2 regions of the Leifsonia sp. GW821-FHT13C05 genome follow, and region 1 is predicted to be linked to the other one. Evidence: riboswitches for the same ligand, from Rfam matches in the RefSeq annotation. Region 1 holds a riboswitch; the other holds the start of a gene.
What was found. Region 1 has a riboswitch for thiamine pyrophosphate ahead of AC1ROC_RS05750 (YkoF family thiamine/hydroxymethylpyrimidine-binding protein). Riboswitches for the same ligand answer to the same signal wherever they lie in the genome.

Region 1 (14,287 bases):
TCGCGGGCCTCGCCCGGTCCGTTGACGACGCAGCCCATGACGGCGACGCGCAGCGGGACGCTCATGCCTTCGAGGCCGGAGGTGACGTCGTTGGCGAGCTTGTACACATCCACCTGGGCGCGTCCGCAGCTCGGGCAGGAGACGATCTCGAGCTTGCGCTCGCGGAGGTTGAGCGACTGCAGGATCTGCAGGCCGACCTTGACCTCCTGCGCGGGAGGAGCGGAGAGCGAGACGCGGATCGTGTCGCCGATGCCCTCGGAGAGCAGGATGCCGAACGCCGTCGCCGACTTGATCGTGCCCTGGAACTCCGGCCCGGCCTCCGTGACACCGAGGTGCAGGGGCCAGTCGCCGCGCTCGGCGAGCTGGCGGTACGCCTTGACCATCACGATCGGGTCGTTGTGCTTGACCGAGATCTTGAAGTCGTGGAAGTCGTGCTCCTCGAACAGACTCGCCTCCCAGACCGCGCTCTCGACGAGCGCCTCCGGGGTGGCCTTGCCGTACTTCTGCAGCAGGCTGGGTTCGAGCGATCCGGCGTTGACGCCGATGCGCAGCGAGACGCCTGCGGCCTTGGCCGCTGCGGCGATCTTGCCGACCTGGTCGTCGAACTTGCGGATGTTGCCCGGGTTGACGCGCACGGCCGCGCACCCGGCGTCGATGGCCGCGTAGACGTAGTTGGGCTGGAAGTGGATGTCCGCGATGACCGGGATCTGGCTCTTCTTCGCGATGATCGGCAGCGCCTCCGCGTCGTCGCGGCTCGGCACGGCCACCCGGACGATGTCGCATCCGGATGCGGTGAGCTCGGCGATCTGCTGCAGGGTCGCGTTGATGTTGGTGGTCGGCGTCGTGGTCATCGACTGGACGCTGATCGGGGCGTCGCCGCCGACGAGGACCTTGCCGACCTTGATCTGACGGGACTTGCGTCGGGGTGCGAGTGTTTCGGGAACCTTCGGCATCCCCAGGTTGATTGCTGCCACGTCCCCAATCCTACGCGGCTGTTTGGGAACCGGCTGGGCGCGGGGTGTGCGGTGCCTAGCCGAACAGGTTGATCGGCTTGACGATGTCCGCGTACATCAGCAGCACGCTCATCCCGCCGAGGACGATCACGACCGCGAAGGTCAGCGGCATCAGCTTGGCCATGTCGACGGGCCCTGGGTCGCGACGCTTGAACAGCTTGGCGAACGTGCGCCGGATGCCCTCCCACGCCGCGCCCGCGATGTGGCCGCCGTCGAGCGGAAGCAACGGGATGAGGTTGAAGACGAACAGGGCGATGTTCAGGGACGCCAGGATCCCGATCATCGAGTACACCTTGTCGATCACCGGTACGCCGTCGAGCGCCGTGAGCTCCCCGGCCGCCCGCCCGATGCCGACCAGGCTCACCGGCCCGTTCGGGTCGCGCTCGCCCGAGCCGAACGCCGCGTTCCAGACGTCGACCATGCGCTGCGGCAGGTGGATGATCACGCCGACGACCTCGCCGGTCTGCGCCCCGACGGCGGGGAGCACCGAGGTGATCGGCTGCGGCACGAGCTTCTGCAGCGACCCGATGCCGGCGAATCCGGCGGTGAGCGTTGCGACCTTGCCGTCCGCGTCCTTGACGACGGCACCGGATGCGTCGGTCTTGGCGACCGTGTTGGTCTTGGGGGTGAGGGTCAGCGTCTTCTGTGCGCCGTCGCGCAGGACGACGACGGAGAGGGTGCGGTCGGCGGACTCGCGGATGATCTTGGTGGACTGCGCCCAGCTGGTGATCGGCGTGCCGTCGATGCTCACGATGGTGTCGCCCGGCTTGATGCCCGCCGCGGCGGCCGGTGCGGTGGGATCGTCGGCCGCGCAGGTCTGGCGTGCGCTGTTCGACGCAATGACACACTGGCTCACGGTCGCCACCGTCGTCGACTGCTGCGCGGTGCCAAAGCCCATCAGCAGCACGCCGAACAGCACGACGCCGATGAGGAGGTTCATGAACGGTCCGCCGAACATGATGATGATGCGCTTCCACACCGGCAGCTTGTAGAAGGTGCGGTTCTCCTCGCCGACGAGCACGGTCTCTGCGCTCGCCGACCGCGCATCCTGGGCCATCGACTGCATGAACCCGGTGGTGGCGTTGCGGCCGGAGCCGCCCTCCTTGCCAGGGGGGAACATCCCGATCATGGAGATGTAGCCACCGAGCGGGATGGCCTTCACGCCGTACTCCGTCTCGCCGCGGCGGAACGAGAACAGCGTCTTGCCGAAGCCGATCATGTACTGCGTCACCTTGACGCCGAACAGCTTCGCCGGCACGAGGTGGCCGATCTCGTGCAGCGCGATCGACAATGCAACGCCCACCAGGATGATGACGACGCCGAGGACGAAGAGCAGCACGGATTCCACGGCTACAGGCTAGCCGCGATCAGCTTGGAACCAGCCGGGGGAAACCTATGCGGCAAAGCTATGCGGTAAAGCTATGCGGCGGCGATCAACCGGTCGGCGGCATCCCGCGCCCAGCGCTCGGCCTCCGCGAGGCTCTCGCGGGTGAGCTCGCCGGCCGGGTGGTGCGCCTCCACCACCCGTTCGACCGTGTCGACGATGTCGAGGTAGCCGATGGCCCCGGCGTGGAAGGCGGCGACGGCCTGCTCGTTCGCGGCGTTGAACACGGCCGGGTACGTCTCCCCCGCCTCTCCGACGCGTTTCGCCAGCGCGACGGCGGGGAACGCCTCGCCGTCGAGCGGTTCGAAGGTCCAGCTGTGCGCGGCGGTCCAGTCGAGAGGGACGCCGACGCCCGGCACCCGGTTCGGCCAGTCGAGGCCGAGCGAGATCGGGAGCCGCATGTCCGGAGGAGAAGCCTGCGCGATGGTCGAGCCGTCCACGAACTCCACCATCGAGTGGATGACGGACTGCGGGTGCACCGTGACCTCGATCCTGTCGTACGGCACATCGAACAGCAGGTGCGCCTCGATCACTTCGAGCCCCTTGTTGACCAGGGTCGACGAGTTCGTGGTGACGACGAGCCCCATGTCCCAGGTGGGGTGCGCGAGCGCCTCCCCGGGCGTGACGTCCGCGAGGGATGCGCGGGTTCTGCCCCGGAACGGCCCACCGGATGCGGTCAGCACCAGCCGCCGCACCTCGCTGTGCGTGCCGGAACGCAGCGCCTGCGCGATGGCGGAGTGCTCGGAGTCGACGGGGACGATCTGCCCAGGGGCGGCCGCCGCTTTCACGAGCGCACCGCCGACGATCAGCGACTCCTTGTTGGCGAGCGCCAGGCTCGCTCCCGTCTCCAGCGCGGCGAGCGTCGGGCCCAGACCGACCGAGCCGGTGATCCCGTTGAGCACCACATCGGCCTCGACGCCACGCACCAGCCGCTCGGAGTCGTCGGCCCCGAGCGCGGTCTCCCGCACCCCGAACCGCTCCGCCTGCGCGGCGAGCTCGTCCGCATTGCTGCCGGCGGTGAGCCCGACCACGGTGAAGCGGTCGGGGTTCGCCTGGATGACGTCGAGGGCTTGGGTGCCGATCGAACCGGTGGAACCGAGGATGATGACTCTGCGCACGGGTCCAGCCTACGGAACCCGGCGTATCAGCGGTGCTAGCCGACGGCTTTCAGGATGTCGACCACAAACACCATCGTGTCCGTGCCCTTGATGTCGCCGTTGCCCTTGCTTCCGTAGCCGTCGGCGGGCGGGATGATCGCGATGATCTGCGAGCCGACCTTCTGGCCGACGAGAGCCTTGGTGAATCCGGGGACGAACTGGGAGGCGACGCCGGAGTATGCCTGCCCCTTCGCCCATGTGGAGTCGAAGACCTGGCCATTGCGCCAGAGCAGGCCGGAGTACTGGATGGTGACCGTGTCCGTAGCCTTCACCTCAGCGCCGTCGCCCTGCTTGAGGATGCCGATCTTCGTCTCGGTGGGCGGGTCGGTCTTCGGGATGGTGACCGTCGGCGCGCCATCCTTCGCGAGCTTCACCGTCGGGAAGCCCTCAGGCGGAGTGACGGACTTGCCGGTGGCCCTGGTCGGCTCTTTCTCGACGAGGTCGGCGACGAAGACGACAGGGTCGCTGGCCTTGAGCTTGAGCGACGAGACATCCGCATCACCGAAGGCCTCCTTGGTGGTGGAGGTGAGCACGACGCGCGACTTGAGCGGCAGGCACTCGACGGCGCGGACGAGGCCAGGGACGAACGCCTTGTCGTCCACCTTGATCGACTGCGCCGGCTGGCCGTCGAACCCGGCGGCGGGCGTCAGCTCCTTGCCGGTGGTGCCGTTGTACGCGACCAGCGCGATGCCGATGCTGTCGCCGCCCTTGACCATGGCTCCGTTGCCCTTGATCACGACGCTGCGCTCGATGTCCGTGGTCTTCAGCGGCGTCGGGATGGTGACCTTCGGCGTCGCACCGAACTTCCCATCCACCGTGATCGACTTCGACGTGTCTCCCGGCTGGATGTTCAGGCAACCGTTCGCATCCGGTGTCGCCGAAGCGTTCGGCGCCCCCGAGCTGCAGGCGGCGAGCCCGGCCACGACGAGGGCGGCGGTGACGATCGAGAGAGTTTTGCGCACAGTGATACTTTCCGGAATGCGGGCAGGAGTACCCAGTCTGCCGCATCCTCCTTTGCCCAACCTGACAGCGGGCGCCGCATACGATGGAACACATGACTCGCGAATTCTCGGTCCCGCAGACCCGCAACCTCGTCACCGCTCTTCCCGGCCCTCGCTCCATCGAGCTGCAGGAGCGCAGGGTCGCGTCGGTCAGCCGCGGGGCGGGCACCCTCGCGAACATCTACATGGAGTCGGGCTCCGGCGCGATCCTGGTCGACGTCGACGGCAACAGGCTGATCGACCTCGGCTGCGGAATCGGCGTGACGACCATCGGCCACGCGCATCCCGAGGTCGCCGCCGCCGCGTTCGAGCAGGCGTCGAAGCTCACGCACACCCTGTTCACGGTCACGCCGTACGAGAACTACGTGCGCGTCGCCGAGAAGCTGGCCGAGATCACCCCCGGCGACTTCGAGAAGCACAGCATCCTGGTCAACTCGGGCGCGGAGGCCGTCGAGAACGCGGTGAAGATCGCCCGCAAGTTCACCGGCCGCCGCGCCATCGCCACGCTCGATCACGCCTTCCACGGCCGCACCAACCTGACGATGGCGATGACGTACCGCCCCTGGCCGGAGCGCGCGGGCATGGGCCCGTTCCCCGGCGAGATCTACAGCGTGCCGATCAGCTACCCGTTCCGCGACCCGGAGGGGATGACGGGCGAGGAGGCGGCAGAGCGCACCATCGACTACATCAACACCCACATCGGAGCCACCGAACTGGCGGCGCTGTTCGTCGAGCCGATCCAGGGCGACGGCGGCATCATCATCCCGGCCCCCGGATACTTCAAGCGGCTGTCCGAGTTCTGCACGGAGAACGGCATCGTCTTCGTCGCCGACGAGATCCAGGCGGGTATCGGCCGAACGGGCACGTGGTACTCGATCGAGCACCACGGCGTCGTCCCCGACCTCGTCACGAGCGCCAAGGGCATCGCCGGCGGCTTCCCGCTCGCGGCGGTCACCGGCCGCGCCGAGATCATGGATGCTGTGCAGCCGGGCGGCATCGGAGGAACGTTCGGCGGCAACCCGGTCTCCACCGCGGCAGCGCTCGCCGTCTTCGATGTCTTCGAGAAAGAGGACCTGCTCGCCGAGGCGCAGCGGGTCGAGAAGGCGCTCTGGGCGCGCATCGGCGACTGGGCGGACCGCTTCGCCGTGGTCGGCGAGGTGCGCGGCAAGGGCGCGATGTTCGGCGTCGAGCTGGTCATCCCAGGCACGAAGACCCCGAACCCGGATGCGCTGAAGGCGATCCTCGCGCACGCGACCGCGAACGGCGTCATCCCGCTCGACGCCGGAAGCTGGGACAGCGTGTTGCGCCTGCTGCCGTCGGTCGTCATCAGCGAGGAGCTGATCGACGACGCGGCGTCCGTGATCGAAGAAGCCCTCGCCACCTTCGGCTGAGCCTGACGTGGGATTCCTTCGCCGACGGTGGCGCGCACTCTCCGGGGTGGCCGCCCTGGCCGCCGTCTTCACCCTGGTGCCCGCCGTCGGCGTGTTCGCCGAGCAGAAGGCGTCGTTCGATCCCGGCGACATCATCAGCGACGACAGTTTCTTCAACCCGAACTCGATGACGCAGGCCGACATCCAGAAGTTCCTGGCCGCTCGCCCGTGCAAACCCAAGGACGGCGTGCCCTGCCTGTCGCGCTACCGCGTCGACACCCCGGATGTCGCGGCCTCCCCCGAGCGCTGCACGGCGCTCCGCGGCCAGCGCAACGAGCGGGCGAGCAACGTCATCGCGCGGGTCGCCGCCGCGTGCACGATCAGCCCGCGGGTGCTGCTCGTGCTGCTGCAGAAGGAGCAGTCGCTGCTCACCGCGCCGAGCGCATCCGGATACCAGAAGGCCACGGGATACGCGTGCCCGGACACTGCGGACTGCGACGCGAAATTCTTCGGGTTCTTCAACCAGGTGTACCGGGCGGCGTGGCAGTTCCGGGAGTACACCGTGCATCCCGGTGACTGGCGATACCGGATCGGCAAGAACACCATCCAGTACCACCCGGACGCCACCTGCGGCACGAGCACGGTGACCATCGCCAACCAGGCGACGGCCAACCTCTACAACTACACGCCGTACCAGCCGAACGCGGAGACGCTGGCGAAGCCGACGGGACCGGCCGGCGCGTGCTCTACCTTCGGCAACCTCAACTTCTCCCGGCTGTACAACGCCTGGTTCGGCTCGCCGCTCGCTGTGCGGTTCGCCGGGTTCGTTCCGGCCTGCCTGATCTACACCGGCGGGTTCGGCTGCGAACCGGTCCGGCCGTTCGACGGCGGGTGAGCCCGCACGCATTCCGTTCGCGGAATACACCCGAGACTACGCTCGTATCCGTGACACAGACCGCACCCGACGATGGGACGACCGAGGTGAAGAAGCCCGGTTTCGTCTACCTGCTCGGGCGCTCGGTCATCGGGCCCGTCGCGCGGCTGCTCTATCGACCGACGATCATCGGCCGCAAGAACGTTCCGCGCACCGGCAAGATCATCCTGGCGAGCAACCACCTGTCGTTCATCGACAGCATCGTCATCCCGCTGATGGCGCCGCGGCGCGTGCAGTTCCTCGCCAAGTCGCACTACTTCGAGGGCACCGGTTTCAAGGGGTGGGTGTCCCGCACGTTCTTCACGGCGATCGGGGCCGTGGGCGTCGAGCGCGGCGCTGGACAGGCCGCCCAGGACGCGCTGGAGCAGTCCAAGCGGATCATCGACACCGGAGCGGCGTTCGCGCTGTACCCGGAGGGCACGCGGTCGCTCGACGGACGTCTGTACAAGGGGCGGACGGGCGTCGCCTGGCTCGCCCTCACCACGGGCGCACTGGTCGTGCCGGTGGGCCTGATCGGCACGAACGAGCTGCAGCCGGTGGGCTCGAAGGTGCCGCGCATCCGGAAGTTCACAGTGAAGTTCGGCGAGCCGATCGACGTAAGCAAATACGGGTCGGCGGAGTCTGGTCGCGCTCGCCGTCAGGCGACGGACGAGATCATGGCGGCCATCCACGGGCTCACCGGGCAGGAACTGGCCGAGCGGTACAACGAGGCTCCCCCGGCCAACGCGGTCGAGCGCGTCAAGCGGGCGTTCCACCCCGAGCGTCGGTAGCGTCGGCGTCGGCTGCATCGGTGTCGGCATCCGTCGCCTTCGAGCGGTAGGTGCGCGCCTTCTGCCTGTTGCCGCAGACGCCCATGCTGCACCAGGTGCGTGATCCGTTGCGCGACTTGTCGTAGAACGCCCAGCGGCAGTCGTCCGCCCCGCACAGCTTCACGCGTTCGAGCCTGCCCTGGATGCTCAGGATGACCGAGCTCGCGACCGCCGCCTGCGCCGCGGTGCGCGCGGTGAGGCCGACGGTGCGCTCCCCGCAGGTGGTCTCCAGCTCGACGGACGGGAGGGATGCGGCGTCCCCGTCGATCACGGAGCGCAGCGCATCCCGCACCCGCCTGGCCTCCTCCGTGTCACCCGGCTCGACGCCGCGCGCCTCCGCCCAGACGGCGAAGCCGGCGGGGTCGTCGATGGCGTCGACGCCGTCCTCGACGTCGTAGGTGTTGAGGAAGTCGACCAGGAGGTCGGCACCGAGCTCGACTGCATTCGTACGCATGTAACCATTGTAACTCGATAACTGGTTACGGTATGCTCTAACCACCAAAACAAGTTAGGTGGTTATCATGCATCCGCTCACACTGTGGCTGACGTCGATCGCCGAACTCGGCGAGCGCGAACGCGAACAGGCACTGCTCCGCACCCGCCGCGACTCCGGCACCGAGCAGCCTCCACCGCTCACCCGCGACGGCCGCTGGGCGGCCGCCATCCACCGCTGGGCAGAGGAGGAGCGCGCGTCCGCGCCCGCCGCCGTCCCCACCACAGCCCGCACCCGCCACGCGTAGTGATCAGGCGAGGGTGAGGAGTTCGGGGGCGTGGGCGACGGGGAAGTTCACCGACGCCGCGATGAAGCACTTGGCCGCGGCAGGGGCGTGCAGGGAGGCGGCCAGCTCGGCCTGAGCAGGGTCGGCGATCGTGACGCGGGGGCGCAGGGTGGCGCTGGTGAAGTGGCCTCCCCCGTTGCCGGTCTGCTCCATCACTCCGGTCGCTGCATCCGTGTATCCCACCACGACGACCCCGGCCAGTGCCGCCTCGGCAAGATAGCTGAGCATGTGGCACTGGCTGAGCGCCGCGAGCAGCAGTTCCTCGGGGTTCCAGCGGTCGCGGTCGCCGAAGAACGTGCGGTCGGCCGAGCCCTCGATGGGGTGCTTCCCCTCGGCCGTGACGACGTGCTCCCGCCCGTAGTCCTTGTAGCCGCTCGTCCCGGTTCCGCGGTTGCCGGTCCATTCGATGTCGATCGCGTAGCTGTGCTCGAGCCTCATGGTCCGATTCTGCCACCGGAGCTAAACTCGTCTCATCATGACCGACACTCTGAGCACCAGCGCGCCCGTTTACAGCGTTGCGCAAGAACGCCGAATCGTCACGGCCGTACCCGGCCCGAAGTCCCAGGAGCTGCACCAGCGACGCCTGGCAGTGGTTCCCACCGGCGTCTCGTCCACCCTTCCCGTCTACATCGCCAAGGCGAACGGCGCCATCCTGGTCGACGTCGACGGCAACCAGTTCGTCGACTTCGGCGCCGGCATCGGCGTGACGACGGTCGGCCACACCGAGACGGCCGTCGTGGATGCTGCTGCCGCTCAGCTGCAGGACGTCATCCACACGCTCTTCACGATCACGCCGTACGAGGAGTACGTGCGCGTCGCCGAGCTGCTCGCCGCGCACACGCCGGGCGACCACGCCAAGAAGACGGTGCTCGTCAACTCGGGCGCCGAGGCCGTGGAGAACGGTGTCAAGATCGCCCGCAAGCACACCGGCCGCCGTGCCGTCGCTGTGCTCGACCACGCGTACCACGGGCGCACCAACCTCACGATGGCGATGAACTTCAAGGCGATGCCGTATGCGACCGGCTTCGGCCCGTTCGCCGGCGACGTCTACCACGCCCCCAGCTCGTACCCGTATCACGACGGTCTCAGCGGTGAGGAGGCGGCAGCGCGCACCATCGCATACCTCGAGAAGGTCGTCGGCGCATCCGACCTCGCCTGCCTCGTCGCCGAGCCCATTCAGGGCGAGGGTGGCTTCATGGTGCCCGCGGACGGCTACCTGCCCGCCCTGCAGGAGTGGTGCACGGCCAACGGCGTCGTGTTCATCGCCGACGAGATCCAGAGCGGCATGGCGCGCACGGGTGCGTACTACGCCAGCGAGCACTTCGGTCTCGTGCCCGACCTGGTGCTGAGCGCCAAGGGCATCGCCGGCGGTCTCCCCCTCGCGGCGGTCACCGGCCGCGCCGAGATCATGGACTCCGCGCAGCCCGGCGGGCTCGGCGGCACCTTCGGCGGCAACCCGGTCGCCGCCGCGGCCGCCGTCGCGGTGTTCGAGTCGATCGAGAAGAACCACCTCCTCGCCGAGGGCAAGCGCATCGAGAACACCCTCAAGCCCGCGCTGCTTGCCCTGCAGGAGAAGTACGACATCATCGGCGACGTGCGCGGCATCGGCGCGATGCTGGCGATCGAGCTGGTGCAGCCGGGCGCGGCCTCCACCAGCAAGGAGCCGAACCCTGAGGCCGTCACCGCCATCGTGGCGTACGCGGCCCAGCACGGGCTGCTCGTCCTGTCGGCAGGAACGTACGGGAACGTCCTGCGCTTCCTGCCCAGCCTGGCCGTCTCCGACGCGCTGATCGCCGACGCCGTGCAGGTGCTCGACGACGCCTTCTCCGCCCTGTGAGCCCCGCGGTCTTCACCGGCGAGGAGGCCGTCGAGCTGGCGGTCGTCGAGCGCAGCGGTTTCATCGAGTCCCGGCACGTCGGCTCCGCCATCGTGCTCGGACCGGACGGCAGCGTCGTCCGGTCGCTCGGCGCACCGAGCGCTCCCGTGTTCCCCCGGTCGAGCATGAAGCCGTTCCAGGCCATCGCGGTCATGGGCGCCGGCGTCCCGCTGGAGGGCGCCGCGGCCGTGCTCGCCACGGCCAGCCACGGAGGGACGCCCGCCCACCTGTCCGTCGTGCGCGGCCTGCTCGCGCAGGCGCAGCTCACCGAGGACGCCCTGCAGTGCCCGAACGACTGGCCGCTCGACACCGCGGCGCGCGACGACGCGATCCGGGCGGGCGACCACAAGCAGCCGCTTTTCATGAACTGCTCGGGCAAGCACGCCGCCATGCTGCTGGCCTGCATGGTCAACGGCTGGCCCACCGAGAGCTACCTCGACCCGCAGCACCCCATGCAGCAGCAGGTGCGGGATGTGGTCGAGCGGCTGACAGGGGACAAGGTCGTCGCGACCGGCATCGACGGCTGCGGAGCCCCGGTCTTCGCGATGGCCCTCAGCACCCTCGCCCGCGGCATCCAGCGCATCGCCACCGCATCGGAGGGCTCCCCGTTCGCGCTCTACCGCAACGCGGCGACGCTCAAGAACGCGGTGCTGGCGAACGGCTGGGCGATCGACGGCCCCGGACGCGCCAACACCCTGGTGATCGACGAGCTCGGCGTCTTCGCCAAGCTCGGCGCAGAGGGCGTGATGGTGATGGCCGCCCCCGACGGCACCACCGTCGCGCTCAAGATCCTCGACGGCAGCCTGCGCGCGGCGAGCATCGTCGCCCTGTCGCTGCTGGCGGATGCCGGGGCGATCGAGCGCCAGGCGGTTGACGCCATCGCTCCGAGACTCGACCTCGCGGTGTACGGCCGCGGCGAGCAGGTCGGGGAGATCCGCGCGTCGTACGTGTGACGCACGCCCCGTGACGTACGCCCCGTGTCCGGGACCGCGCTAAGGTGGTCCCGAACACGGGAGTCCGGTGAACCGGGCTGAGAGGAAGCGTCGAACGCTTCGACCGTCGAACCTGATCTGGATCATGCCAGCGCAGGGAGGCTGAATTCTCGCATATCGTCGCGTCCGCGACGGTGTTTCCCGTGCCCCACCTCCGACAGGAAGGGCACGACAGTGCACGCAACACCCACTCCACCCATCGAGCCGCGCGCGTTCGGCGTCGGCGGCAGGATCACCCTCTCGGTGATGAGCGACGACTACGTCGAGGTCATCCTCGGCGCGCTCGACGCGACGCCGAGCACCGGACTGACGGTCGAGACCGACCCGATCAGCACCTGGGTCACCGGCGACGAGCAGGACATCGCGCGCTACTTCAGCGCGCTGATCTCCGCCGCCTCCGCCGGCGGCCACCATGTCGTCGCCACCGTGATGCTCTCCCGCGGCTGCCCGGGCGAGGTCACCTGCGAGCGTCCGGAGCATCCCCCGGTGTTCTCGGACGCCCCGCTGGACGTGCCGCAGACCGGCGTGGATGCGCTGGCCCAGTGGGCGCTCTACCCGCTCGACGACCACGGCACTCCTGAGCGCACCGCCGACCACATGCGCGACATCTACGCGGCCATCGACGACGCGAAAGCGACGGGCACGTACGTCGGCAGCGACCACTACGTCACCAGGCTCTCCGGCGACGTCGCAGACATCGTCGGCACCATCGCCGGCACCTGGGCGGCGGTCGGCCGCTCCGTCGCGCACGTGACGACGCACGCCACCATCTCCGTCAACAGCCCGAGCGTGACCCGATGAGCGCCGGTGTCCGGCGAGGCTGGTCGCTGCGCGATCTGATGCTGGTCGTCGTGCTCGGGGTCGTCTTCGGCTTTCTCTACTGGGCGCTGGTGCAGGGCTGGATCGCCCTGTCCGCGCTGGCCGGACCGTTCGGCGACCTGGTGCAGCACGTGCTGCTCGGTGGCTGGCTGCTGGTGGCGCCGCTCGCCATCGCGATCGTGCGGCGGCCGTTCGCCGGCGTGCTGGCGGAGGTGATCGCCTCCGTGATCGAGGTGGTGTTCCTCGGCTCGGCCGTCGGGCCGACGCTGCTGATCGCGGCCGCGATCCAGGGTGCTGGCAGCGAGCTGCCGTTCGCGGCCGGGCGCTACCGGCGGTTCGGCTGGCTGCGGTACTCGCTGTCCGGCGCGCTCGGGGCCGGTGCGGTGTTCTTCTACTCGGCGTTCCGGGCGGGCTGGTACGGCACCGACCTGTTCTGGACCAGGCTGATCATCCAGGTGCTGTCCGGCGCCATCATCGGCGGGCTGCTCGCGAAGGTGCTGGTGCGGGCGGTGGAGCGCACCGGCGCCGTCGACAACTTCGCCATCGGACGGGACGCGGCGGCGGCCAGGTGATCGCGCTCGACGCCGTCGCCGTCCGCTACCGGCGGCAGGAGCATCCCGTGCTGAACGACGTGGACCTCCGGGTCGCCGCCGGTGAGCGCGTGCTGGTGTTCGGGCCGTCCGGGTCCGGCAAGTCGACGCTGCTGCAGGTGCTGGCGGGAAGCATCCCGAACAGCGTCCACGCCGTGCTCGACGGGTCGGTGCGGATCTGCGACGGCGTCACAGAGGCGAGCACCGTGGTGGAGCGCTCCCCCGTCATCGGGATGGTCGGTCAGGACCCCGCTGCGGGCGTGTGCCTCCCCCAGGTGGATGCCGAACTCGCCCTGGTCCTGGAGAACGCGGCGGTGCCTCCCTCCGAGATCGACGGCAGGGTGCGCTCCGCCCTCCGGATGGCGGGGGCCGCCGCGCTCGAAGGGCGCTCGACGGCGGAGCTGTCCGGCGGTGAGCTGCAGCGGGTGGCGCTGGCCGCCGCCGTGGTCGGCGAACCGCCCGTGCTGCTCCTCGACGAGCCGACCTCGATGCTGGATGCGCGCGGCGTGCGCGCCGTCCGGCAGGCGATCGACGACGCGGTGCGCGAGACAAGCCCGGCCGTCGTGCTGGTCGAGCACCGGCTGGACGAGTTCGCGGGCGACGCGGGGACGGCCGGGCTGCCGGAGCGGGCCGTCGCGGTCGGCGACGACGGTACGGTGCTGATGGACGGACCGACCGACGCCGTCCTCTCCGCCAACGCAGCGCGGCTGCATTCGCTCGGCTGCTGGCTGCCGCTCGACACCGAGCTGCAGGCCATCACGGGCAGGGAGGGCCGCGTGGAGGACGGGACGTTCGACGACTTCCTCTCCTCGTGCATCCCGGAGCGGGCAGAGGCGGAGACGGAGACGGCCGGTCGCCCGCTCGGCGACGCGGTGCTCACGGCGGTGGGTGTCACGGCGGGCCGCCGCGGCGCCCCGGCGGTCTCCGGCATCGACCTCGCGGTGCAGACCGGGGAGACGGTCGCGGTGCTGGGCGCCAACGGCGCGGGCAAGTCGACGGTCCTGCGCACGCTCGCCGGGCTGCTGCGGCCGCTCGCCGGACGGGTGGAGGGCGACCGTCCGGCGCTCGTCTTCCAGAATCCAGAGCACCAGTTCGTCGCCGGCACGGTCGAGCGCGAACTGGTCTATGGCCTGGATGCGCGGAGCCTCCGACGCCTGGACGTGCAGGGCATCCTCACCGAGCACCGCCTCACCGCACTCGCCCAGCGGCACCCGCACCAGTTGTCCGGCGGGGAGAAGCGCCGCCTGAGTCTCGCGGCGATGCTCGCCCATGCCCGCGGCGTGCTGCTGGCGGACGAGCCGACCTTCGGTCTCGACAGGAGGGACACCGTCGCCGTCGCCGAGGTGCTGCGCCGCACGGCGGACGCCGGGCGCGCCGTCGTGTTCGCCAGCCACGACCTGCGGCTCGTCGCCGCTCTGGCCGACCGCGTCGTGGTCGTGGCGGACGGCGGCATCGCATACGACGGCGACCTCCCCGGGCTCCTCGCCCGGCCGGACCTGGTCGACGCGGCGGGCGTGCATCCCTCCCGGCTGCTGCGCTGGTTCGCCGCCCGCTGCGACACCG
Region 2 (14,287 bases), 420 kb from region 1:
CTCGGGCCGGGCCAAGCCGGACGGCGTGCTGGTCATCCCGGAGTCCGCGATCATCTCCTACCTGCGCCCGCTGCCGGTCGGGGCGCTCTGGGGCGTGGGCGCCAGCACCCAGCAGGCGCTCGAACGACTCGGGATGCGCACGGTCGCCGACCTCGCCGACGCACCGCTGCACGTGCTGCAGAAGGCGGTGGGCGACGCCTCCGGACGCAAACTGCACGAGCTCGCGAACGGCAGGGATCCCCGCTCGGTGGTCACGGAGACCCGCGAGAAGAGCGTCGGGCACGAGATGACGTTCGAGACCGACGTGTCCGATCAGGATCTGCTGCGCCGCGAGCTGCTGCGGCTGTCCAACCAGGTGGGGGAGCGGCTGCGCAAGCACGGGTTCGTCGGGCGCACCGTCGCCCTCAAGCTGCGGTTCTCCGACTTCCGCACGGTGACGCGCTCGCGCACCCTCGGCGAGCCGACCAACGTCGGCAGGCGCATCTTCGAGGAGGCGTGGCAGGTCTACGAAGGGCTCGACCTCGGCCGCACCCCGATCCGTCTCATCGGCGTACGCGCCGAGCAGCTGCTCGACGGCGGAGGCGACAGCCTGGCGCTCTGGGATCCGGACGACGAGTGGCGCGAGACCGAGCGAACGCTCGACGCGGTCAGCGCACGGTTCGGGCGCGGGATGATCGGACCGGCCTCCCTGGTGAAGCGGCAGCCGGACGCCGACGTGGCGGCCGACGATGGCCGCAACCCGCGCTGGCTCAGCGACTGAGCGTCAGCGCAGCAGGCTGAGCGCGTGACCGGTCAGCGCAGCCCGACGATGATGCCGCGGTGGTCGCTGCCGTTGTCCGGCAGCACGTCGCTCGACACGTTCGTCATGCCGCGCACCAGCGCGTGATCGAGCCGGGCGACCGGGAACTCGGCCGGCCAGGTGAAGCCGAAGCCGAGCGTGCTGTCCGGCGCCTCGGTAAGCGTGGACAGCAGCGGCTGGAACTTCCTGTCGGTGCTCGCCGTGTTGAAGTCGCCGACCACGATCAGCTTCGCCGCGTCGTCCGCGGCGACCGTCTCCGCCAGCTGCGACAGCATCGTGTCGCGCGACTGGTATGCGCCGGGCCGGACGGACGCGATGTGCACCGCGTAGACGCGCGTCGGCGTTCCCGGCGTCGCCAGGTCGACCCGCACCGCCCTGTCCCAGCCGAGGCCGAGGTCGAGCCGCTGCTCGTCGCTGATCGGGTACTTGCTCCAGACGCCGACCGTGCCGACGACGGCACTGTGCGGGTAGCCGGGGGCGAGGACGCCCGCGACCGTCTCCCGCGAGGTGGCGTCGAGTTCCTGCAGGGCGATCACGTCCGGCGCGCGGTCGGCGAGGTCTTTCGCGATCGCGCCCGCCGCGGTGTTCTGGGCGTGGATGTTCTCGCTCGCGACGGTCAGCGACGGCGCTCCCGCGTGCATCCCGGGCAGGATGGTCGGCAGGAACATGCTGCCCCAGACCGCGGCGGCCGCCGCGACGCAGAGCCCGCCGAACAGGGACAGCCGCAGCAGAGAGGCGATGCCGAGCAGCAGGATGACCCCGCCGAGCCACGGCAGGAAGGTCTCGATCAGCGACGCGGACCCCACGATGTTCGGCAGCAGACCGTGCCAGAGCAGCAGTGCGCCCACCATGAGGGCGAGCAGGCCTGTGACGATGCCGCGCGGGCCACGGCTGGAACGGATCATCGACACTCGCACGATTATTCACGGTGCACCGCTGAGAACCTGCCGCAAACGCTGGACAGAGGCTGAGCACTGCCCTGGTGAGCCTGGGAGCGGGAGGGTACGGTTGCTGCATGACCAACATCTCCCTGAAGCTCGCGGAAACGATCAGCTCAAACGGCATCAAGTCGGTCTACGGCGAGCCCGTGGAGATCGACGGGACCACCATCGTCCCTGTCGCGGCCGTGCAGTACGGCTTCGGCGCAGGCTCGGCCGGGGAGGGCGAGGACGCCGACGCCCCCGGTGGAGCGGGCGGTGGAGGCGTGAGCATCCCGTTCGGTGCGTACATCAACGACGAGACCGGTGTGCACTTCCGTCCGAACATCATCACGCTGCTCGCCGTCGCCATCCCGTTCGTCTGGGTGGCCGGCCACGCCTGGGCACGCATCATCCGGGCGTTGAAGAAGTAGACTGAACGCGAACACGGGAGTCCGGTGAGCCGGGCTGAGAGGAAACTTCTCAAGTTTCGACCGTTGAACCTGATCTGGATCATGCCAGCGCAGGGAGACATTCTCGAATCCCGTGCCCTCTTTCCACGAACGAAAGGGCACGAACAGTGCACGCAACACTCTCTCCGAGCACCACAGCCGATCGCAGCACGCGCGTCCTGAAATGGCGGGTCGTCGACATCGTCGTCGCCAGCGTGGTCGCCGTCGCCTCCGGCGTCGTCTTCTGGGTCTGGGGACAGCTCGACAACCCCATCTCCGGTCCGGTGAGCGCCGTGCTCCCGGGCTTCCAGGGCATCCTGAACGGGCCGTGGCTGTTCGCGGGCGTGCTCGGTGCGCTGATCATCCGCAAGCCGGGTGCTGCGATCTACACCGAGCTGGTCGCCGCGACCGTGTCGGCGCTGATCGGCACGCAGTGGGGATTCGCGACGCTCATCTCCGGGCTGGTGCAGGGCCTCGGCGTCGAGATCGTCTTCGCCCTGTTCCTCTACGCCAACTGGCGGCTGCCCGTCGCGCTGCTCGCGGGAGCAGGAGCGGGCATCGCCGAGTCGATCCTCGACCTCCTCTACTGGTACCCGGGCTCCAAGCTCGGCTTCGTCGTGACGTACACGATCACCACGACCATCTCCGGCATCGTCGTGGCCGGGCTGCTCTCCTGGCTGCTCGTGCGCGCGCTGGCGAAGACCGGCGCGCTCAGCAGGTTCGCATCCGGTCGCGAGGCGACAGGCAGGGTCTGATCATCGCAGGCAGTGCGGATGGTCTGCGCGGACCGTCAGCCCCGGTCGCCGTTCGGGTCGACGACTGGGGCTGGCGCTATGCCGGGCGCAACGCGTGGGCGGTCAGCGGACTGAGCCTGAGCATCCAGCCGGGGGAGCGGGTGCTGCTGCTCGGCGCATCCGGGGCGGGCAAGTCGACCGTGCTCGCCGGCCTCACCGGGGTGCTCGGCGGGGACGACGACGGGGAGACCGTCGGGTCCGTCACCGTCGGGGGACGGCGCCCGGCCGATGCGCGTGGGGCGAGCGGGCTGCTGCTGCAGGACCCGGACTCGCAGGTCATCCTCGCGCGCGTCGGAGATGACGTGGCCTTCGCCTGCGAGAACCTCGGCGTGCCGCGCGAGCAGATCTGGCCGAGGGTGCGGGATGCGCTCGACGCGGTGCGGCTCCGGGTGCCGCTCGACCACCCCACCGCGGAGCTCTCCGGCGGTCAGAAGCAGCGGCTCGCCCTCGCCGGGCTGCTGGCGATGCGGCCGGGACTGCTGCTGCTCGACGAGCCGACGGCGAACCTCGACCCGGACGGCGTGATCGAGGTGCGTGAGGCTGTCGAGTCCGTGCTCGAGGCCACCGGGGCGACGCTGATCGTGGTCGAGCACCGCGTGGCCGTCTGGCGCGGCATCGTGGACAGGGTGATCGTGCTCGCCTCCGACGGCGGTGTGCTCGCCGACGGACATCCGGATGCCGTGCTCGCCGACACCTCGAACGAGCTGAGGACGGCGGGCGTCTGGCTGCCCGACGAACCCGTGCCGATCGCCAGGGAGGTCGTCACCGGCGCACCGCTGCTGACCGCCGACGCGCTGGCGTTCGGCCGCGGTCCTGCCGTCGTTCGTCGCGCCCGGCGGGGGAGGCGCGGCCGTGACAACCGGAATGACCTCGCCGCGGCAGCACTGCCCGACCGGGTGGATGCGCGCATCGCCGAGGGCTCGGCGCTCGCCCTCGTCGGCAGGAACGGCGCGGGCAAGTCGACCCTGGCGCTCACCCTCGGCGGCCTGCTCCCTCCGCTCGGTGGGGTGCTGCGCGCCGAGGCGGCCCTCGCCGGTCAGGCCGGGCAGGAGCCCTCCGCGTGGCGCTCGCGCGACCTGCTCACCCGCATCGGCAGCGTGTTCCAGAATCCGGAGCACCAGTTCGTCGCCTCCACGGTCCGGGACGAGCTCGCCATCGGGCCGCGCGTCCTGCGCGAGCCGGAGAGCGCGGTGACCGCGCGGGTCGACGAGCTGCTCGACCGGCTCTCGCTCGCACCGCTCGCCGACGCGAACCCGTTCACCCTCTCCGGCGGCCAGAAGCGCCGCCTCTCGGTGGCGACGGCCCTCGCCACCCGGCCCACCGTTCTCGTGCTCGACGAGCCGACCTTCGGCCAGGACGCCAACACCTGGGCCGGCCTGGTCGCGATGATCGCCGAGTTGCGCGCCGAGGGGCACGCCATCGTCGCCGCGACCCACGACAACGAGTTCGTGACCGCCATCGGCGCGACCAGGCTCGCGCTCGGCGCCGGAACGGAGGTGCGCGCGTGAGCATCATCGCCCCCGTACGCCAGGGACCGCTCGGCGCCGTCAACCCGGTCGCCAAGCTGGGCGCAGCCCTCATCGTCACGGTGGTGCTGCTGCTGTCCATCGACATCGTCTCCGCCGCGGTCGCGCTCGGCCTCGAGCTGGTGCTGCTGTGCTTCTCGCGCATCCCGTTCCGGGTGCTCGCGCTGCGCACGGCTCCGGTCTGGATCGCCGCGCCGCTCGCCGGGATCACCACGCTGCTCTACGGTCGCACCAGCGGCGTCGTCTACGTGCAGTGGATGTTCGTGGAGATCAGCGACGGCTCCATCCAGCTGGCGGTCGCGACCACCCTGCGCATCCTCGCGATCGGCCTCCCCGCCGTGCTGCTGTTCATCACCATCGACCCGACCGACCTGGCCGACGGCCTCGCGCAGGTGCTTCACCTTCCTGCGCGGTTCGTGCTCGGTGGCCTGGCCGGGCTGCGGCTGGTCGGGTTGTTCGTCGACGACTGGCGCGCGCTCAGCCTCGCCAGGCGCGCCCGCGGCATCTCCGAGTCCGGAGCGCTCCGCCGGATGCTCGGCCAGGCGTTCGCCCTGTTCGTGCTGTCGATCCGCCGGGGCACCAAGCTCGCGACGGCGATGGAGGCGCGCGGCTTCGGGGCGTCGACCGTGCGCACCTGGGCGCGGCAGAGCGTGTTCCGCGGGCGGGACTGGGGGGCGCTCTCCGTCGCCGCAGCCGTCGCGGTCACCGCGGCGGGCGCCGCCATCGCAGCGGGGACGTGGCATGTCTTCGGTGCGTGACGCCGAGCTGCGGCTGCGGGATGTGCTGCAGCGAGCGATCCGGGATGCGACCGCGCGCCGGGCGGCGCCGGTCGTGCTCATCGACGGGCCGAGCGGGGCGGGGAAGAGCTCCCTCGCCGACCTGCTGCTGGCGGACTGGCCGGGCGACGTCGCCCCACGGCTGGTGCGGATGGACGACCTGTACCCGGGCTGGGGCGGCCTGGATGCGGCGAGCGAGGCGGTCGGGACGGACCTGCTCGCGCCGCTCCGCGCATCCGGGGCCGGACGGTGGCGACGCTGGGACTGGGCGGCCGACGCCCCCGCCGAGTGGCACACCGTCGACGGCGACGCGCCCCTCATCGTCGAGGGATGCGGGACGCTCGCTCGTGCGAACGCGCGGCTCGCCGACCTCGCGCTCTGGCTCGACGCGGACGACGCCCTGCGAAAAGAGCGCGCGCTCGCCCGCGACGGACTCTCCTTCGCCACCCACTGGGACCAGTGGCAGCACGACTTCGAGCACTACCTCGCGCGCGAACGCCCGAGGGAGAACGCCTCGCTCGTGCTCGACGTGACCGACTGGCCGCTGGCCGCAGCCCGGCAGGCAGCGCAGAGGACTAACGTTGAGGCATGACCGCAGCAGAACAGACTGAGACCGAGTACATCGTCGAATACGTCGACGGCCCCCTGGCCGGAACGACCGAGCGACGCCTCCTGATCGACGGCAAAGTCGACGAGCGCATCGGCGCCGTGGCGGCCATCGAGGGTCTCGAGTCGCTGTTCTGGTACGTGGCGGGCGCCGAGCGCACCGTCAACGGCGAGAAGTACGTGTCGTACTCGTTCGACGCCCCGGACAGCGACCCGGTCGAGACCGAGAAAGAGGAAGAGTCCCTCTAGGCGGGCAGCTGGCGGGCCGGGCCGGCCGAGCCGGTCAGGCCCAGCCGAGCTCGTGCAGGCGGGCGTCGTCGATGCCGTAGAAGTGCGCGATCTCGTGCACCAGCGTGACGTGGATCTCCTCACGGAGCTGGTCGATGTCGTCGCAGATCGACAGCAGCGGCTCCCGGTACAGGATGATCCGGTCCGGCATCTCGCCGAAGCCGTAACTGTCGCGCTCGGTGAGCGCGACCCCGTCGTACAGCCCGAGCAGGTCGAGCGAGCCGTCCTCCGGACGGTCCTCGACCACGAACACGACGTTGTCGAGCCCGTCGACCATCTCGTCCGGCAACTCGTCGAGCTCGTCGGTGACTAGGCTCTCGAAGGCGTCGGCGTCCAGCTGGATCGGCACGGTCACCACGCCTGGGCGGTGGCGGCGTGCAGGTCGAGCAGTTCTGTCGTGCGCTCGCTCGGACCGCGGCCGAACCCGCACTCCGTCGCGACGCCGAACCTCGGCTGAACGGCCGCCGCCGCCGCGATCCTGCGCTCGGCGCCGTCGACGCCGTCCTCGTGGTGCAGCAGCCCGAGGTACAGCTCGGTGTGCTCGGGCACGGTCACGCCGGCGAGCGGTGCGAAGAACTCGGCGTCGTCGCGTTCGATCGGCACCGGCAGGTGGAACCAGGTGATCGGGCGGGTCGCAGCGCCGAGCACGCCGGAGAGCACGTCGGCCAGGTGACCGGCGTCCGTCGGCTGCACGAAGTGCGCCTCCTCGACGTCGCCGTAACAGAGGTGGTATCCCACCTCGACGTCGGCCGGGACAGCGGCAGCCTGACGGACGGCGCGTTCGACGACGCCGCCGAGCACGTCGTCGAACCACGGCACGATGGCGTGGTGCGACCGGATGTTCGCCGACTCGAGCAGGGCGAACTCGACGGCCGTGTCCCACTGGATCGCCAGGCTGTCGTGCGGGATGCCGTCGACGATGCGCTGGAGCTCGGCGAACAGGGCCCGCTCGTATGCAGGCTCGAACGCCGCGCGGTGCTCGGCGACCACGAACGCCCCTGTAATGGCCGCCGGGGTAGGCAGCGACACCTGGAACCGGATGCCCTCCGCGATCTCGCCGGACGCGCGCATCCTGTCGAAGGTCGCGAACGACTCCAGGGCCGCGTCGGCGTAACCGAGGCTCGGGAACACAAGGTCGTCCGCGGACACCCCGTCGTCGATCACGAAGGGGCGCCCGTCGAAGACACCGCGGATGTAGAACGGCTCGACCGGGATGCGGGACAGCCCGCCCATCGTGTCGAAGCGCTTGGTCTGGAACTGGATCCAGTAGAACCGCTCACCGACCTCGCCATCCGGGATGCGGTGCATCCGGTCGCCGAGGTGGGTGCTGACGGTGCGGAAGACGGTCTCCGCGTCTGGCAGGTTGACGCTGCCGACGAGGTGGGCTCCCTGGACGGTGGGGGTGTTCACCCGCGCGAGTCTACCGGGAGCCCGTGCCGTGGATCAGTACCAGTTGACCGACTGCGAGTGCGACCAGGCGCTGCACGGGGTGCCGTACGAGCGGGAGATGTAGTCGAGGCCCCACTTGATCTGGGTGCCGGCGTTGGTCTGCCAGTCGCTGCCCATCGTGGCCATCTTGCTTCCGGGGAGGGCCTGCGGGATGCCGGTGGCTCCGCTGCCCGCGTTGTACGCCTGGTAGTTCCAGCCGGACTCCTTCTGCCACAGGTTGCTGAGGCAGGAGAACTGGTCGTCGCCCCAGCCGTGCGCGGCGAGGAGCGAGCGGGCGACCGACTTGGCGCCGTCCGGGGTGTTGGCGTTGGCGAGTGCGGCCGCCGCGGCCTCCGCCGCCTTGCGGTCTGCCTCCGCCGCCGCTGCCGCGAGGGCGTCCGACGCGGCCTTCGCGCTGTCGATGGTGGTGCGGAGCGTCGAGTCGTCGAGCTTGTGATAGCTGTCGAGACCGGCGATGGCGGTCTTGGCCGCCGTCGGGTCTGCCTTCGCCGCGTATGCGTCGACGGTGCGGGTGGCGCCGACGATGGTGGTCTTCGCCTCGGACTCGAGCCGGTGGCGCACGATGCTCTCGTACACGCCCAGCTGTTCGTGGTGCATCCCGGTGGACTCGGAGAGTTCGCGGGTCTGCTTCTCGCTCTGCTGCTGGGCGACCGCGGGAGCGAAGAGCGATGCCGTCATCAGCGCGGCGGTGACGCCGGCGACGATGTGGCGGAAGGGGATGGTGGTGTTCTTGAAAGTGAGGGGCATGTGGTTCCTGGTTACGGGCTTCCCCGCCTGCCGTTCTGCGCACTCGGGCGCAGGGGAGGCACGGCTCTGCAGTGGTGAGGCTGCGGCCAGGCGGGCTGACACCGCGCCGGCACAGGCGTGATCCACCGGCGACCTGATGGTCCGATGGCGTGCTGTGCGCAACGCGGGTGTGCCGCGCGAAACGTTCGGCGGGCATCCGGGGGTTGGGGGGTGGATGCGCGGCAGGTGCACGGCACGACGGCGTACAGTGCCGTCGACCCGACAACGTTAGACGTCCAGTCTGGACGCGAGAGGCACGGAGCCTGGCAAAGTCGTGTGTGCGTTGCTGCTGATCAGCGGCCGTTTTCCTCGGCGGGGGACGGCCCGCTGGTGGCGGAGGTGGCTGTGGCGGTCGCGGCGGCGTGCTCGCGTTCCGCGGCCTCGTCTGCCGCATCCATGCGCGTGTCGGTGACCCAGAACATCCCGAGCAGCAGGCAGACCACCACGACGCCCATGCTGAGGAAGACCGCAGGCAGGCCGAAGAATTCGGCGATCACACCGCCGAGAGCCGCGCCGAGCGGCATGGTGCCCCAGGCGACCAGCCGGTATGCGCTGTTGACCCTGCCGAGGAGGCGGGGCGGTGCGATGCGCTGGCGGAGCGAGACCGTGATGACGTTCCAGATCGACACGGTGATGCCGCCGAGGAAGAACGCGGCGCCGATGACCCACGCGTCGGTCGTGAACGCGGGCGTCGCGACCGTGAGCACGCTGCCCAGGATGGTGAGGGCGAGCGCCCTGGCCCGGCCGAGCCTCCGCTCCGCCCACTCCGCGGCGAAGGAGCCGAGCACGCTGCCGAGCGCGGACGCGGTGAGCAGCAGGCCGTAGCCGGGGTCGGTCAGTTTCATGGCAGAGTTCGGGCCGACCGCGTAGAGCACGAGCACGGTGAAGGTGGCGCTCGACGCCAGGTTGAAGACGCCGACCATGATCGCCAGGACGCGCAGGATCGTGTTGTGCCAGAGGAAGCGCAGCCCCTCGGCGATGTCGGTGCGGATGGTGGTGGTGCCGGGGTGGTCGGTGCTGAAGCGCCCGCGGACGAGCAGCAGCATCCCGATCGCCAGCACCCAGAGCAGGACGGGCGCCCCGAAGGCGACGGCGATCCCGGATGCGACGAGGAAGCCGCCGAGCGGAGGCCCGACGAACTGGTTGGTGGTGAGCTCTGCGGCGTAGAGGCGGCCGTTGGCGCGCGAGAGCGCGTCCCTGCTCACGAGCTGGGGGAGGATCGACTGGGCGGAGGTGTCGTAGACCGTCTCCGCCGTGCCGACGAACAGGGCGACGGCGTAGAGCATCCAGATGGATCCTCCGCCGAGCAGAGCGATGACGACGAGCGCGGCCAGCAGCGTGGCGCGGGCCGTGTTGCCGATGAGCATCAGGCGCCGGCGGTCGAAGCGGTCGGCGAGGGCGCCGGCAGTGAGGGCGAACAGCAGCCAGGGCAGGGTGAACGCGAAGCCGAGTCCCGCGATCAGCGCCGGTGACTCGGTGTAGCGGATGGCCACGAGCGGGAGCGCGACCTTCATCACGCCGTCGGCCAGGTTGGAGAGCGCGGACGAGGTCCACAGCTTCCAGTACGGCGCTCCGAGGGACGAGGTCATGGAAGAACGATGACACAGTGATTGAGAAAACTCAATCGATGGGAGAAAGACGGATCAAAGCGTAGAGTCTGCGTATGAGCGAGAGCGACAGCGCCCCCATCCATCCGGTCGACGCCAAGCGGCGCCCGGCGACGGTGAAGGAGACGAAAGCGCTCGCGCATCCACTGCGGGTGCGCATGGTGCGCCTGTGCGGGCAGTACGAGCTGACCAACAAGCAGCTGGCCGACCGCCTCGGCGTCGATCCCGGCACGGCGCACTATCACGTGCGCCAGCTGGTGGATGCGGGCTTCCTGGAACCCGCGCCGGTGCGCACGGGGGAGAGCGGCGCGCTGGAGAAGCCGTACCGCTCGACGGGGCGCAGCTGGTGGCTGTCGGATGCGCTGGCCGGGTCGGACCTGAGCGAGGGGTTCGCGCCGGTGGAGGCGTTCCAGCAGGAGCTGGCGGAGGCGGGGCCGTCCTCCATCGCCACGTACGCGCGATTCTCCCTGCATCTGTCGCCGGAGGACATCGAGGAACTGGACCGCAGGATCGTCGCGGTGATCGACGAGTACGTGGAGACGGACGATTCGCGGCGGGACCTCCCGGTGCATGGCGGGATGTTCCTGCTGCATCGCTCGGCGGACTGAGAGCCCGGCCCAACGACGAAGCCCCCGGCACTCGCGCGGGGGCTTCATTCAACTTGGGTGAGTAACGGGGCTTGAACCCGCGACCTCCTGGACCACAACCAGGCGCTCTACCAACTGAGCTATACCCACCATGTCTTCGTCCGGAACGCGGTCCCGAACAAAGCAACTCGACGATTCTATTACATTCGCGGGGCCCATTTTTCCACTACGGCCGCCGACACGCTCTGAACGTCGTCCGTGGTGGGTCCCGGTTCGCCCACGAACGCTGCGCGGCGGTAGTAATCGAGCTCCCGGATCGACTCGAGAATGTCGGCGAGAGCGCGGTGCCCACCGTGTTTGTCGGGCGCGTTGAAGTAGATGCGCGGGTACCAGCGGCGGGAGAGCTCCTTGATGGAGGACACGTCGACGCTGCGGTAGTGCAGGTGGTTGTCGAGGCGCGGCATGAACTTGGCGATGAACATCCGGTCGGTGCCGATGGTGTTCCCGGCGATCGGGGCCGTGCGCGCGGTCGGCGCGAACTTGAGCACGTACTCCAGCACTTCGTACTCGGCCTCCGCCAGGCTCTTGCCGTTCGGGATCTCGTCGATCAGCCCGGAGGTGGTGTGCATGTCGCGCACGAAGTCGTTCATGTTCTCGAGCGCGGACGCGTCCGGCTTGATGACGATGCTGAGGCCGGGGTCGAGCACGTTCAGTTCGAAATCGGTGATGACCACCGCGATCTCGACGAGTTCGTCGACCTCGAGGTCGAGTCCGGTCATTTCGCAGTCGATCCAGACCAGACGATCCGAGGAATTTGCCATGCTGAAAGTCTAGTGCGGCCCTCCGACGGGCAGCGGCACCGGCTGTTTCGCATCCATGCCGTCCCCGGCGGAGATGCGCCGCATGCGCCTGGCCGCCCACGGGATCGCGTACACGCGCAGCCAGGTGCGCAGCGGGATATCCTCCGGCGGGGCAACCGGCTGATCGGCTGCCGCCTCTCCGGCGGTCGTCGCCGCGATCTCCGCATACGGCACGCCGAGCGTGTGCGCCGCGTGCGCGGCGAGCAGCCGGTGACCCCGGGCGCTCAGGTGCACGCGATCGCTCGCCCACATGCTGCTCTCGCGGAACTCGCGCACGCCCCACACGTCGAGCACGATGGCCCTGTGGTCCCGCGCGATGCTCCAGATGTTGGCGTTGAAGACGGCGGCGCGCCCGCGGAACGGCTTGAGGAAGAACGCGAACTGCGGGTCGAACAGGTTCGCCAGCAGGACGGTCGCGCCGGCCTCCCGCAGCGACCGGATGCCGGAGTCGAGACGCGAGGCAAGCGCATCCGGATCGGCGGTCGGGCTCATCAGGTCGTTCCCGCCGACCATCACCGAGACCAGGTCGGGGGAGAGCCGCAGCGCGTGCGGCACCTGCCCGTCGACCACGTCGGCGATGCGACGCCCCCGGACGGCGAGATTGGCGAACTCGAACGGATGCCCCGCCAGTCTGGCGTCCCCGTCGAGGATGGCGGCGAGGCGGTCGGCCCAGCCGATCCACGCCCCGGCCGGTTCAGGGTGCTGCGCTCCGCGCGCGGGCGGCGCGTCGCAGAGGCCCTCGGTGATCGAGTCCCCGAGGGCGACATACCGGGTGAAAGCTGTACGGCTCACATCCCGAGTCTGCCCACCGGTGCCGGGATGCGCGTGCCGACAGCCGCCGCTTGGCTCGATGGTCTCCGGATGTTCCCCGGACGTACACTGGAACCGTGGATTCGACATCGGCCGTTGGCCGTCCCGTCACCGACGGAGACGCTGTGCGGCTCACCCTGTACACGTCGGCGTTCTGCGAGCCGTGCATGCAGACGCGCGCCGTGCTGGCCGAGGCGGCGCGGCTCGTGCCGCTGGTGACCGTGACCGAGCTGGACGTCGCCCGCAACCTGCAGAGCGCGGAGGCCGACCGCATCCGGGTCACCCCCACGGTGATCGTGGCGACGGCTGCCGGCGACGAGGTGTTCCGCGCGGAGGGCGTTCCGACGCTGCAGCAGGTGCTGGTCGCCGCGGCGAAAGCGGTCTGAGCCCAGGTTCGCCGCGGCGCGGCGGTGCGGCCCAGTCGTACTGCACAGCGGTGCCCCCGGCAGGAATCGAACCTGCGACCAAGAGATTAGAAGGCTCCTGCTCTATCCGCTGAGCTACGGGGGCGTGATTTCCACGATACCGCAGCCCGTCGGCCTCAGAGCGTCGCGCCGCTCTTGCCCGCCCTGTTGACGATGGCGATGGTGGGGCGGCGGCCGCGCAGGCCGAACCGGAGCCGCAGGCTCGCGCTCCTGGCGATCAGCAGGGCGATCACCACGGCGGCGACCGCGGGGACGACGCCGGAGATCATCATCGCGATGTGCGGCCCGACCTCCTCGACGACCCAGCCCATGAACGGTCCGCCGATGGCCTGGCCGCCGAGCAGCACCAGGATGTAGAGCGAGATGACCCTGCCGCGGATCTGCACGTTCGACGACATCTGCACCAGCGAGTTCGCCGCCGTGATGAACAGCAGGTTGCCCACGCCGATCCCGATCAGGAGCACGCCGAACGCGATCTCCGACGGCGCGAATCCGGCAATGGCCTGGATGAAGCCGAGCGCGGCAGCCGTGCCGACCACCATGCTCAGCCGCACGCTCGTGCGGCGAGTGGATGCGAGGGCGCCGACCAGCGCGCCCGCAGCGACCAGCGCGTTGAACAGTCCGTAGCCCTGCGCGCCGACGTCGTAGACGTTGTTGGCGTACGCCGCGAGGAACACGGGCATGTTGAACGCGAAGACGGCGATGATTGCGACCATCACGACGGTCCAGAAGATCACGGGCTTGCGGCGCACATACCGGATGCCCTCGGCCAGCTGGCCTTTCGCACGCGGGGCAGCAGGGGAGTGGTGCAGCTGCGAGCGGTTGAGCGAGAGCAGCGAGCCGACCACGGCGAGGCAGGCGACGGCGTTGATCACGAACGACCAGCCGCCGCCGACCGCGGTGATCAGAATGCCGCCGACCGCGGGGCCGATGAGGCCGCCGAGCTGGAAGATGGACGAGTTCAGGCTGATCGCGTTGCGCAGGTACTTCGGCCCGACCAGCTCGTTGACGAACACCTGACGGGTGGGGTTGTCGACCACGGTCACCAGTCCGAGCAGGAACGAGATGAGGTAGACGTGCCACACCTGGGTGAGCCCGGTGAGGGTGAGCGCGGCCAGGACGCCGGCCAGCAGCGCAGCGCAGGTCTGCGTGACGATGAGGATCTTCTGCTTGTTGTACCGGTCGGCGATCACGCCGCCGTGCAGGCCGAGCACGAGCATCGGCATGAACTGCATGAAGACGGTGATGCCGACGGCCGCGACGCTGCCGGAGAGCTGGAGCACCAGCCAGTCCATCGCGATGCGCTGCATCCAGACGGCCGTGTTGGCGACGAGGTTGCTTGCGGCGAACTTGCGGTAGTTGGGGACCTTCAGTGAGACGAACGTCTCCCGCCACGGTGGGCGCGTGCTGAGAACGGGCATGGGCCCGGTCGGTGGGGCTGCTGCGGTGGAGTTTGCCACGTGTATTCCTGCGTATCGAGTTTCGTATGAGGTTTCTGCACCTTCGACGTTACGCAACCTGAGCTATTCTTGCAGCGAATTGAACCTATAACTCCTATTGGATTACCGAATGGATGCGCGATGTTCGACCCTGTGCTGCTCCGCA

Region 2: linked by a shared signal. The riboswitch ahead of AC1ROC_RS03780 (ECF transporter S component) and the one ahead of AC1ROC_RS05750 (YkoF family thiamine/hydroxymethylpyrimidine-binding protein) in region 1 are both predicted to bind thiamine pyrophosphate.

What each region holds. Positions count from the first base shown of each region.
Region 1 is NZ_JBXAPT010000001.1:1,183,919-1,198,205, forward strand. It holds gene ispG (flavodoxin-dependent (E)-4-hydroxy-3-methylbut-2-enyl-diphosphate synthase) at 1-974, opposite strand, end outside; gene AC1ROC_RS05695 (M50 family metallopeptidase) at 1,030-2,361, opposite strand; gene AC1ROC_RS05700 (1-deoxy-D-xylulose-5-phosphate reductoisomerase) at 2,433-3,515, opposite strand; gene AC1ROC_RS05705 (FKBP-type peptidyl-prolyl cis-trans isomerase) at 3,551-4,516, opposite strand; gene AC1ROC_RS05710 (aminotransferase class III-fold pyridoxal phosphate-dependent enzyme) at 4,600-5,946, shown strand; gene AC1ROC_RS05715 (LasA N-terminal domain-containing protein) at 5,954-6,820, shown strand; gene AC1ROC_RS05720 (lysophospholipid acyltransferase family protein) at 6,871-7,629, shown strand; gene AC1ROC_RS05725 (CGNR zinc finger domain-containing protein) at 7,598-8,122, opposite strand; gene AC1ROC_RS05730 (hypothetical protein) at 8,190-8,408, shown strand; gene AC1ROC_RS05735 (OsmC family protein) at 8,412-8,885, opposite strand; gene gabT (4-aminobutyrate--2-oxoglutarate transaminase) at 8,923-10,284, shown strand; gene AC1ROC_RS05745 (asparaginase) at 10,281-11,276, shown strand; TPP riboswitch at 11,323-11,432, shown strand; gene AC1ROC_RS05750 (YkoF family thiamine/hydroxymethylpyrimidine-binding protein) at 11,490-12,116, shown strand; gene AC1ROC_RS05755 (ECF transporter S component) at 12,113-12,706, shown strand; gene AC1ROC_RS05760 (ABC transporter ATP-binding protein) at 12,703-14,287, shown strand, end outside.
Region 2 is NZ_JBXAPT010000001.1:761,136-775,422, reverse strand. It holds gene dinB (DNA polymerase IV) at 1-760, shown strand, start outside; gene AC1ROC_RS03790 (endonuclease/exonuclease/phosphatase family protein) at 793-1,704, opposite strand; gene AC1ROC_RS03785 (GerW family sporulation protein) at 1,815-2,150, shown strand; TPP riboswitch at 2,163-2,263, shown strand; gene AC1ROC_RS03780 (ECF transporter S component) at 2,297-2,923, shown strand; gene AC1ROC_RS03775 (ABC transporter ATP-binding protein) at 2,926-4,470, shown strand; gene AC1ROC_RS03770 (energy-coupling factor transporter transmembrane component T family protein) at 4,467-5,246, shown strand; gene AC1ROC_RS03765 (nucleoside/nucleotide kinase family protein) at 5,230-5,856, shown strand; gene AC1ROC_RS03760 (hypothetical protein) at 5,853-6,119, shown strand; gene AC1ROC_RS03755 (metallopeptidase family protein) at 6,154-6,507, opposite strand; gene AC1ROC_RS03750 (hypothetical protein) at 6,510-7,568, opposite strand; gene AC1ROC_RS03745 (aggregation-promoting factor C-terminal-like domain-containing protein) at 7,602-8,354, opposite strand; gene AC1ROC_RS03740 (MFS transporter) at 8,687-9,982, opposite strand; gene AC1ROC_RS03735 (ArsR/SmtB family transcription factor) at 10,057-10,608, shown strand; tRNA gene AC1ROC_RS03730 (tRNA-His) at 10,665-10,737, opposite strand; gene orn (oligoribonuclease) at 10,788-11,408, opposite strand; gene AC1ROC_RS03720 (SGNH/GDSL hydrolase family protein) at 11,418-12,239, opposite strand; gene AC1ROC_RS03715 (thioredoxin domain-containing protein) at 12,335-12,643, shown strand; tRNA gene AC1ROC_RS03710 (tRNA-Arg) at 12,695-12,767, opposite strand; gene AC1ROC_RS03705 (MFS transporter) at 12,799-14,103, opposite strand; gene AC1ROC_RS03700 (LysR substrate-binding domain-containing protein) at 14,263-14,287, shown strand, end outside.